One region of the Pseudoalteromonas sp. H103 genome, then DNA from elsewhere that is predicted to be linked to it. Evidence: predicted binding sites of a transcription regulator. Region 1 holds the regulator's gene; each other region holds the start of a gene.
The links. The regulator LexA, encoded in region 1, represses DNA repair genes until DNA is damaged. The targets are predictions, from matches to a motif close to TACTGTATNNNNATACAGTA.

Region 1 (2,210 bases):
AAACGCGACATCCTCACCCATGTATTCGTAATGCCACTTCCACTGCGAACCCGTAATTTTAATGGTTAAATCAGCTTTGCTGGCATCTTCCATTGCAATAAGTGTTTTAGTGGCAGGGATTGCCATGGCAATTAAGATAACAAATGGAATGGCAGTCCAAAGTATTTCTACTTTAGTACTTTCATGAAATTGGGCAGGTACTGCCCCTTTAGATTTACGGTGATGAATAAGTGCCCAAAACATAATTGCGAACACTATCACCCCAATCACACAACATATTAAAAATATGGTCATGTGTAGCTGATATACATTATTGCTTATATCGGTTACGCCTTTGCGCATATTGTATTGGCTATTTGCCATTACATGCTGCGGAAAAACAATCAATACAAACCACAAGGTAGAGGTCAGTTTACCCATGTGACGGCTCCTTTGATGCTATTGCGAGTGCAAAGCGAAGAGGCATACGGCTTAAACGCCTATTCGTTATTTTTATTATTTAACCAATCTTATTTGTTTCAATTGGTATTGCTGTGCCAACAAAGAGTTTGTGTATATTGTGTGTTCTCAAAACTAAAAGCTGTGAGTTATTGTTAGCCCAGCAAATTAATAATTAGCTAAAAAACATACAACAAGCAAGTTTCAGTATAAAAAACAAACAAGTTGTATTTTAAAATTAGCCTTAATTACACCAACATAAATACAAATTTAATAATCAAAAAACGAGAAAAAATAGGGGGTGTATCACATAAAAGAAGAGTTAAGTACGAGTGCAAAAAAGTTTACAGCTTAAATAACTATATAGCTGTTTTAGTATTGCTAAAAGGTGAGTTTTTAAAACAAAAATGCACACTAAAAAGTGCGCATTTATAAATTTACTATCTAATATAGGCTAGAAATTACATCCAATCGGCGTTTCTAATTACGCCTACTGCTAAGCCTTCAATATTAAAAGACTCATTTTCAAGGTCTACTTCTATTGGCGTAAACTCTTCGTTTTCGGCGTGTAATAATACTTTGCGGCCTGCTTTTTCTAAGCGTTTTACGGTTACATCTTCATCTACTCGTGCAACCACAACTTGGCCGTTTTCAGCAGTTTGAGTGCGATGTACAGCCAGTAAATCGCCATCCATAATACCAATATCTTTCATACTCATGCCATTTACACGAAGTAAAAAATCGGCGGCTGGTTTAAACATTAAAGGGTCTATTTTGCAATGGCTCTCAACATGTTCTTGCGCCAAAATAGGTGAGCCTGCAGCAACACGCCCTATAAGAGGTAAGCCTAATTGCTCTGGCTCTTCTTCTTCAATTAATTGAATGCCACGGCTTGCACCTGGCTTCATCTTAATTACACCCTTTTTAGCAAGCGCTTTTAAGTGTTCTTCTGCTGCATTAGCACTTTTAAAACCTAATGTTTGCGCTATTTCGGCACGTGTAGGAGGCATACCAGTGTCTTTAATAAAAACTTTAATGAGTTCTAGTATTTGAGCTTGGCGTTTCGTTAATGGTCGCATACAACTGGTTTTCCATACAGTACATTTAACTGTGAGTATATACAGTTAAATAAAAATCGCAAATTTAAATTCTGCTTTAAAATAGCTAAACTAAAAGCATATGTGTACATTTTAGGTATTTATAAAATTCACATTTATAAAGTGCAATAAACTTGGTTTTAATTCAAAGGAGTAATTATGAGTATTTGGCACCAACCCATCACTTTAGAGCTTTGCAAACAGTTAGAGGAAGGCATTAACGGCCAAGGCACATTAATGAAAACCATGAGTATTGAAGTCACAGAAATTGGTGACGATTACCTAGTTGCTACTATGCCAGCAATTCCTGAGCATCATAATCCTATGGGTATGGTTCACGGTGGTGCAAATGTAGTACTTGCTGAAACAGTAGCAAGCTATGCTGCTAATTTTGTTGTCGATTTTACAAAGTTTTATTGTGTAGGGCAGGAAATTAGCGCAAGCCATTTAAAAGCATCTCGCAATGGTACTTTAACTGCAACCGCTAGGGCTTTTCATATAGGTAAACGTAGTTCTGTGTGGGAAATAAAAATAACAAATAGTCGCAATGAGCTATGCTGCGTATCAAAAATGACCGCAGCAGTTGTAGAGCGCAGGTAATTACTTCTTTTTATTTTTCGATAGGATAAATTGTAATTTCCATACCTGCACCAATCGCAGATATACGGAGCAGTG
Region 2 (2,210 bases), on a different contig from region 1:
ATCGCTTAGTGAATTATTGGCTAACTGAGAAAAGTCATCACTAATAATAATAAGTGCATCGTGAGAAGAAGAATCAAGGCTAGCACTTAGTGTAGGTGCAGCGATTGCTTGAGGATATGCCATAAGTAAAGCTCCTGTTATTAAACATAAGGAGGGTATTATCGTCGATATAAAAATACAAAACCAGCCAGCTGCGATAAGCAAATTTTGCTCTGGCAACTTGGTGTTACAGTAAAAAGTACACGCTAATCGAGAATACTCAATTGTAGATTTAAATTAGGCTCATTTTTTACGCCAACTCCAATTCCTAAAAGGCGTACAGGTTGTTGCATGCCTCGTTGATACGCTTTACTAAACAGCTCAGTAAAAATATCTGTATTTAGTTGATGATGTGCCTGATCGGCACTGGTCACCACAAAATTTGCAAACTTAACTTTTACACTAAGCTTATTAATTTTGTTTTGTAGCTGCTGCTTATTAAGACGAGTAGTCAGCTCCTCTAATAGTTTAGGCAGTTGTTCTAAACATTCCTGTAAACTATTTTTATTGTATTCATAAGTGTGCTCCACACTTAATGATTTACGTATTCTCTGTGTAGATACAGTTCCAACATACTCACCTGCGCATTTTTGATAAAGCGATACACCAAAATTACCTACATGTTGCTGCATCCAATTTACGCCTTTTTCGCGTACGTCTTTACCTGTATACAGCCCTTTCAAATTAAGCTTTTCTAGAGTCACTTTCCCTACTCCAGGAATTTTACCAAGCGGTAGGTTATTTAGAAACCCATCCACTTCATCAGGTAAAACCACGAATTGGCCATTGGGTTTATTTTCATCACTGGCTATTTTGGCAATAAATTTAATGGGCGCCACACCTGCAGAGGCTGTAAGGCCGGTATCGTTATAAATATCGGCTCTAATTTGCTGGGCAATTAACGTTGCACTGCCTTTACATGCTGTGCTGTTTGTTACATCTAGGTAGGCTTCATCAAGCGAAAGAGGTTCTATTAAATCGGTATAGCGTTTAAATACAGCGCGAATTTGACTAGAAATATCTTTGTAAACAGACATACGCCCAGGCACTATTACTAGGTCTGGACATAACTGTTTAGCGTGGTAGTTAGACATAGCAGAGCGTACGCCGTACTCTCTGGCTATATAGTTTGCTGTAGAAAGCACGCCTCGTCGACTATTGCCGCCAATGGCTAAAGGCACATTGGCAAGCTTTGGGTTATCGCGCATTTCGACCGCTGCGTAAAAGCAGTCCATATCGATATGAATAAACTTTTTCATCACCGCAAACAACTGTTTATTTATACAGGCATTATTATGGAATCACTTTTAATTAGCAAGTCCCATTAATTAAAATGGCTGCTTAAAACGCTTAGGTTTTTTAAAACAATGTAGCCAAAAAACAAACTCAAATAAAAACCCTGCTGCCAGTAGTATAATACCACCAGAAGCATTGCCCATTGCGTAGCAAGCAAAAGACGCTATAAAAACTAAACTGGCTAATGCCCAATTAATTATATTTTGCATGTGTGTTCTCGTGTGTTGTGTCTGTGTAATTAAACTGTAGACCTAAAATTTAAATAGGTACAATCATCTTATAAAAAACATAAAATTAATTACCTTGAGCTAAATACACCATATTGATAACCTAACTCATTTAAAACTAAGAGTATAAGTACATGCAAAGGTTCAAAGATAAACACCCTATCCATACTGACATTACAGTAGCTTGGGCTGACATGGATGCACTGCAGCACGTTAACAACGTAGTGTACTTACGTTATTTTGAAATTGCTCGCATCGACTTTTTAAATAAAATAAACCTGTTTGATACAATAAAACCGGGCGGTATTGGTCCGGTAATAAGCGAGAACAATATTCGCTACAAACGCCCTGTTACTTTTCCAGATACTTTAACCGTTGGTATTACTATTTCAGATATAAAAACGGATCGTTTTATGATGAATTATTCAGTATTTAGTCATGCTCAACAAGCCGTTACAACTACAGGGTCTTCTTTAGTTGTAATGTTCGACTTTAAAACAGGGCAAAAAGCCGCTATTTCAGAGCCATTATTATCGGCCTTAATTAGCCACTCTCAAGATCTTACTTAACCTGAACTTTGGTTAAGAGATTTACTAACGTATTAAATCATAGTGATATTTGAATTATTTCTCTAGCCAGAGATTTTCT
Region 3 (2,210 bases), on a different contig from region 1:
TTTTTCCACCACTTCCAGCCGTAATGATCTAACATTTCTGCACATTCGACCCAAATGGCTCTGTACCATTCAAATCCTTGGCTAAACCATTGATCATGAACCTTAGTATTCATGGCATTTTGCATTTCTAGCATGACTACTAGCTTTTTTAAATTGGCAGACATATTCATTCCTGACGTTTTTGATTAGTGTAATAGTACAGATAAAAAAAGCGTAATGCATCTGCACTATTTTAATAAATTTGGTTTTACTTTGATCCGCTAAATTCAGCCCACGACTCAATTAAATCAATAAAATCCTCAAAGCCACAGCCGCTGCTTAAGCCGTTTTCTTCAAGCATTAAATCATCATCTTGGTAGGCTACCAGATCTTCGCTGTCTTGATGCAGGGCATGCGCTTCGAATAAGGCTTCGTCTTTAGAGAGTATTAAATCGATCTCCTGGCCTTTTAGGGTAACTGGCTCGTAGCTTGTTTTTACCGAGGTAATAAGCGCTTGCACCATGGCTACTTTGTCTTTGCCAATCTCTTCATTTAACCAACGGCCAATTATTGCGTGCTCGCTGCTTATTTTAATGCGTAAGCCACTAATAGGGTCACGTATAAATTGATATTCCATAACTGTTACTTTTTAAACGCTAATAACGCGATTATACCCGTAAATTAGCTTAAACGCCGACTCTAAAAAGCAAAATAGCGCACTAGGGCGCTATTTTTATAAAACGTTAAATACCTAACTTCGTGAGCGGTAGCGTGCTGCGTCTATAATCGACCATAAGTAAATAATTGGCACAAGTACAAAGCCTACTAATACATATATAAGCGCATAACTAATTATAATCGCTAGCGCAAAAAATATAGCGGATAAAATACGCCCTTGAACTAGTTGCCCTAAACCAGGAAAAAAGATATTACACAACGCTGCAATTACATTACCGCCAGAACCTTGATCAGCCATACTCACCTCTGTAGTTAATTAATTTTAAATTTTAGTTATTTACTTACTATCACACTTTATGCCAATTTATTAAATCTTAAAAATCAAATAGTTAAATTAATACTAAATAAATACTTTAGTATTTTTTACTAAATATAGGTCAATTTGATTATTTTTATTCTTAAATTTAGTTATTTATACATGCTAAAAACTAGCCAGCTAATTGGTTTTAGACACTATTTTTAGAATAGCTGTTCATAAAAACAGTATTTTATTTAGCCTAACAAAAACACCTGTTATACTGCCTTCATTATTGATTGAAAAGGCGTAACGATGGACGTTTCTGAATTACTCGATGGCTTAAATGACAAACAACGCGATGCCGTTGCAGCCCCACTACAAAACATGCTGGTATTAGCAGGTGCTGGGTCTGGTAAAACACGAGTGCTGGTTCATCGTATTGCGTGGTTAATGCAGGTAGAGCAAGCCTCTGCTTATAGTATTTTTGCGGTTACTTTTACCAATAAAGCCGCTAAAGAAATGCGCTCTCGAGTAGAAGAAACCTTAAAAGCACCTGTCGGTGGCATGTGGATTGGTACTTTCCATGGCTTATCACACCGTATTTTGCGCGCTCATCACCGAGAAGCAAACCTGCCAGAAGCCTTTCAAATATTAGACTCTGACGATCAGCTAAGAATGATCAAGCGCTTATTAAAATCAATGAATATTGATGATAAAAAATGGCCAGCTAAACAATTTGGCTGGTACATAAGCGCTAAAAAAGACGAAGCTCTTCGCCCTAAAGATATTCAAGCTTACGATATAAATGAGCAAATGATGCTGCGTGTATATGCCGCGTATCAAGAAGCGTGTGACCGCGCTGGTTTAGTCGATTTTGCTGAAATACTGCTACGTAGCTATGAGGTGCTTAAAAATAACCCTACACTACTTCGCCATTACCAACAGCGCTTTGCGCACATGCTGGTAGACGAGTTTCAAGATACCAATACCATTCAGTACGCATGGTTAAAGCTACTCGCAGGCGATACACAAAGCATTATGATTGTGGGCGACGACGACCAAAGTATCTATGGTTGGCGCGGCGCTAAAATAGAAAATATAAAACGTTTTTTAACTGACTTTGACGCCGAGACTATTCGCCTTGAGCAAAACTACCGCTCAACTGCAACCATCCTAAAAGCATCTAATGCGCTTATAAAAAATAACTCAGAACGCATGGGTAAAAGCTTATGGACCGATGGTAATGAAGGCGAGC
Region 4 (2,210 bases), on a different contig from region 1:
CGGGTAACAGCTGGTCTTTGGCTATTGCGTCTATTCAAAAGCGTGCAAACGTAAATGCTGTGCAGCTTATTAGTTTTTCGTTAGCGATTAAATTATTGTTGTTTTTAATTGTACTTAAAAACGACATGATTTCTGATTGGCAATCACAGCTTCCAGCTGATGCGCCTAATGCCTTTTTAGTGAATATTACTCAAAATGAGCTTGAGCCAGTAAATGAATATTTAGCGCAAAATGATATTCAGGTGTCAGACTTTTACCCAACCATTCGTGGGCGTGTAAATGCGGTAAATGGCGAGTTGGTTGCACGTAAAATATCGCTGCAAGACAACGAGAAAAAAGACGAAGAAGCTCGCTCGGGTATTGGCCGTGAGCTAAACCTAACGTGGCTTGAAGACGTACCAGCGCAAAACGAAATTATAGAAGGGCAGTGGTTTGGCGAAGGTGCAGTAGGTGAAGCATCGGTTGAGGAGTCAATGTTAGAACGTTTAGACGTTGAAATAGGCGACACCTTAACGTTTTTAATTGGTGCGCAGTCGTTTGACGCTAAAATTACCAGTGTCCGCAAAGTAAATTGGGCGACGCTAAAACCTAACTTTTTTATAATTTTAAGCCCCGACGTACTTAAAGACTTTCCGGCGACTTATATTTCATCGGTGCGTATAGAGCCTGAGCAAAAACGAGACTTTAGCCAGCTATTACGTACTTACCCAACAATAACCGCAATTGATGTTGATAACTTTGTTAAACAAATTCAATCAACTATTCAGCAAGTGTCGTTAGCTATTGGGTTTGTACTTGCCATAGTTGTACTGTGTGGTGCGCTAGTGCTTATATCGCAAGTACAGGCAAGTCTAGGTGAGCGTATGCAAGAAATTGTAATTTTGCGAACGCTGGGTGCTAAAGGACGTTTAATTAAAAATGCGACGTTATATGAGTTTTTATTATTGGGTGCTTTAGCGGGTTTTGTTGCGGCACTATTTAGTGATGTAGCGCTTTTAATTGTGCAGCAGCAAATGTTTGACCTAGCAGGTAAATTACACCCCGCTATTTGGCTTATAGGGCCTGTATCGGGTGGTGTATTTGTGGCCGCGCTTGGCTACTTTATGATTGCCCGTAAACTTAAACAAAATACTCAAGGGTTAGTTCGCGCATTAGCGTAAGCTATACTTTGAAACACTAAACGCCCACTTAATTTGTGGGCGTTTTTGTTTTTGTTTTTACTTGTTACTGGTAATTTATACAGTGCTCTGGCATTATTAGCATAATTAAAAAATAACAATAATGGAGCCCTTTTTGGCTATTATTTTAGGGATAGATCCTGGCTCACGATTAACCGGTTATGGTGTTGTGGCGCATCAGGGCGCTAAGTTTACTTACTTAGGCAGTGGCTGCATAAAATTGGCCGATCATCCTTTTCCTATCAGGCTTAAAATGATTTACCAAGGGATCACGCAATTAATTGAGCAATTTTCGCCAGAAACTTTCGCCATCGAAAAAGTATTTATGGCACACAATCCCGATTCGGCTTTAAAACTAGGCCAAGCGCGAGGAGCCGCTATTGTAGGTGCTTCTATGGCTGATTTACCGGTATTTGAATATTCAGCAAGGCAAATTAAACAAGCCGTGGTGGGTAACGGCGGCGCCGATAAATCGCAAGTACAACATATGGTAAAAAATATTTTAAAATTACCAGGTACGCCTCAGGCTGATGCAGCCGATGCACTTGCTATTGCTATTTGCCATGCTCACTCAGAACAAAATTTAATTAAACTAGCGGGTAGCGCAAGCAAAACCGTTAGAGGACGTTTAAGGAAATAATTATGATTGGCCGCTTAAATGGCATTTTAGTCGAAAAACAACCACCCGAAATTTTATTAGAAGTAAGCGGTGTAGGTTACGAAGTTCAAATGCCAATGACCTGCTTTTATGACTTACCAAACATTGGCGAAAATGCGATTGTTTATACTCATTTTGTAGTGCGCGAAGATGCACAGTTATTATTTGGATTTAATAATAAAACGGAACGTGCACTATTCAGAGAGCTATTAAAAGCTAACGGAGTAGGGCCTAAACTCGGGTTAGCTATATTATCGGGCATGTCGGCTAAGCAATTTGTGAGCTGTGTAAATAACGAAGATGCTACTTCTTTAGTTAAGCTACCTGGTGTTGGTAAAAAAACAGCTGAGCGCCTAGTACTTGAGATGAAAGAC

Region 2: dinB (DNA polymerase IV) is a predicted target of LexA. The motif match lies at 1,309-1,328, and genes of this name have one in related genera.
Region 3: uvrD (DNA helicase II) is a predicted target of LexA. The motif match lies at 1,184-1,203, and genes of this name have one in related genera.
Region 4: ruvC (crossover junction endodeoxyribonuclease RuvC) is a predicted target of LexA. The motif match lies at 1,226-1,245, and genes of this name have one in related genera.

Annotation. Positions count from the first base shown of each region.
Region 1 covers NZ_LOFG01000005.1:81,173-83,382, forward strand. The annotation lists gene coxB (cytochrome c oxidase subunit II) at 1-420, opposite strand, end outside; gene lexA (transcriptional repressor LexA) at 900-1,517, opposite strand; gene ATS74_RS05620 (PaaI family thioesterase) at 1,695-2,135, shown strand; gene ATS74_RS05625 (hypothetical protein) at 2,146-2,210, opposite strand, start outside.
Region 2 covers NZ_LOFG01000006.1:41,295-43,504, forward strand. The annotation lists gene ATS74_RS05965 (M17 family metallopeptidase) at 1-123, opposite strand, end outside; gene dinB (DNA polymerase IV) at 246-1,298, opposite strand; gene ATS74_RS05975 (acyl-CoA thioesterase) at 1,697-2,131, shown strand.
Region 3 covers NZ_LOFG01000016.1:5,493-7,702, reverse strand. The annotation lists gene ATS74_RS12230 (dUTP diphosphatase) at 1-164, opposite strand, end outside; gene ATS74_RS12225 (YacL family protein) at 248-616, opposite strand; gene ATS74_RS12220 (hypothetical protein) at 731-955, opposite strand; gene uvrD (DNA helicase II) at 1,268-2,210, shown strand, end outside.
Region 4 covers NZ_LOFG01000017.1:95,482-97,691, forward strand. The annotation lists gene ATS74_RS14825 (ABC transporter permease) at 1-1,160, shown strand, start outside; gene ruvC (crossover junction endodeoxyribonuclease RuvC) at 1,294-1,818, shown strand; gene ruvA (Holliday junction branch migration protein RuvA) at 1,821-2,210, shown strand, end outside.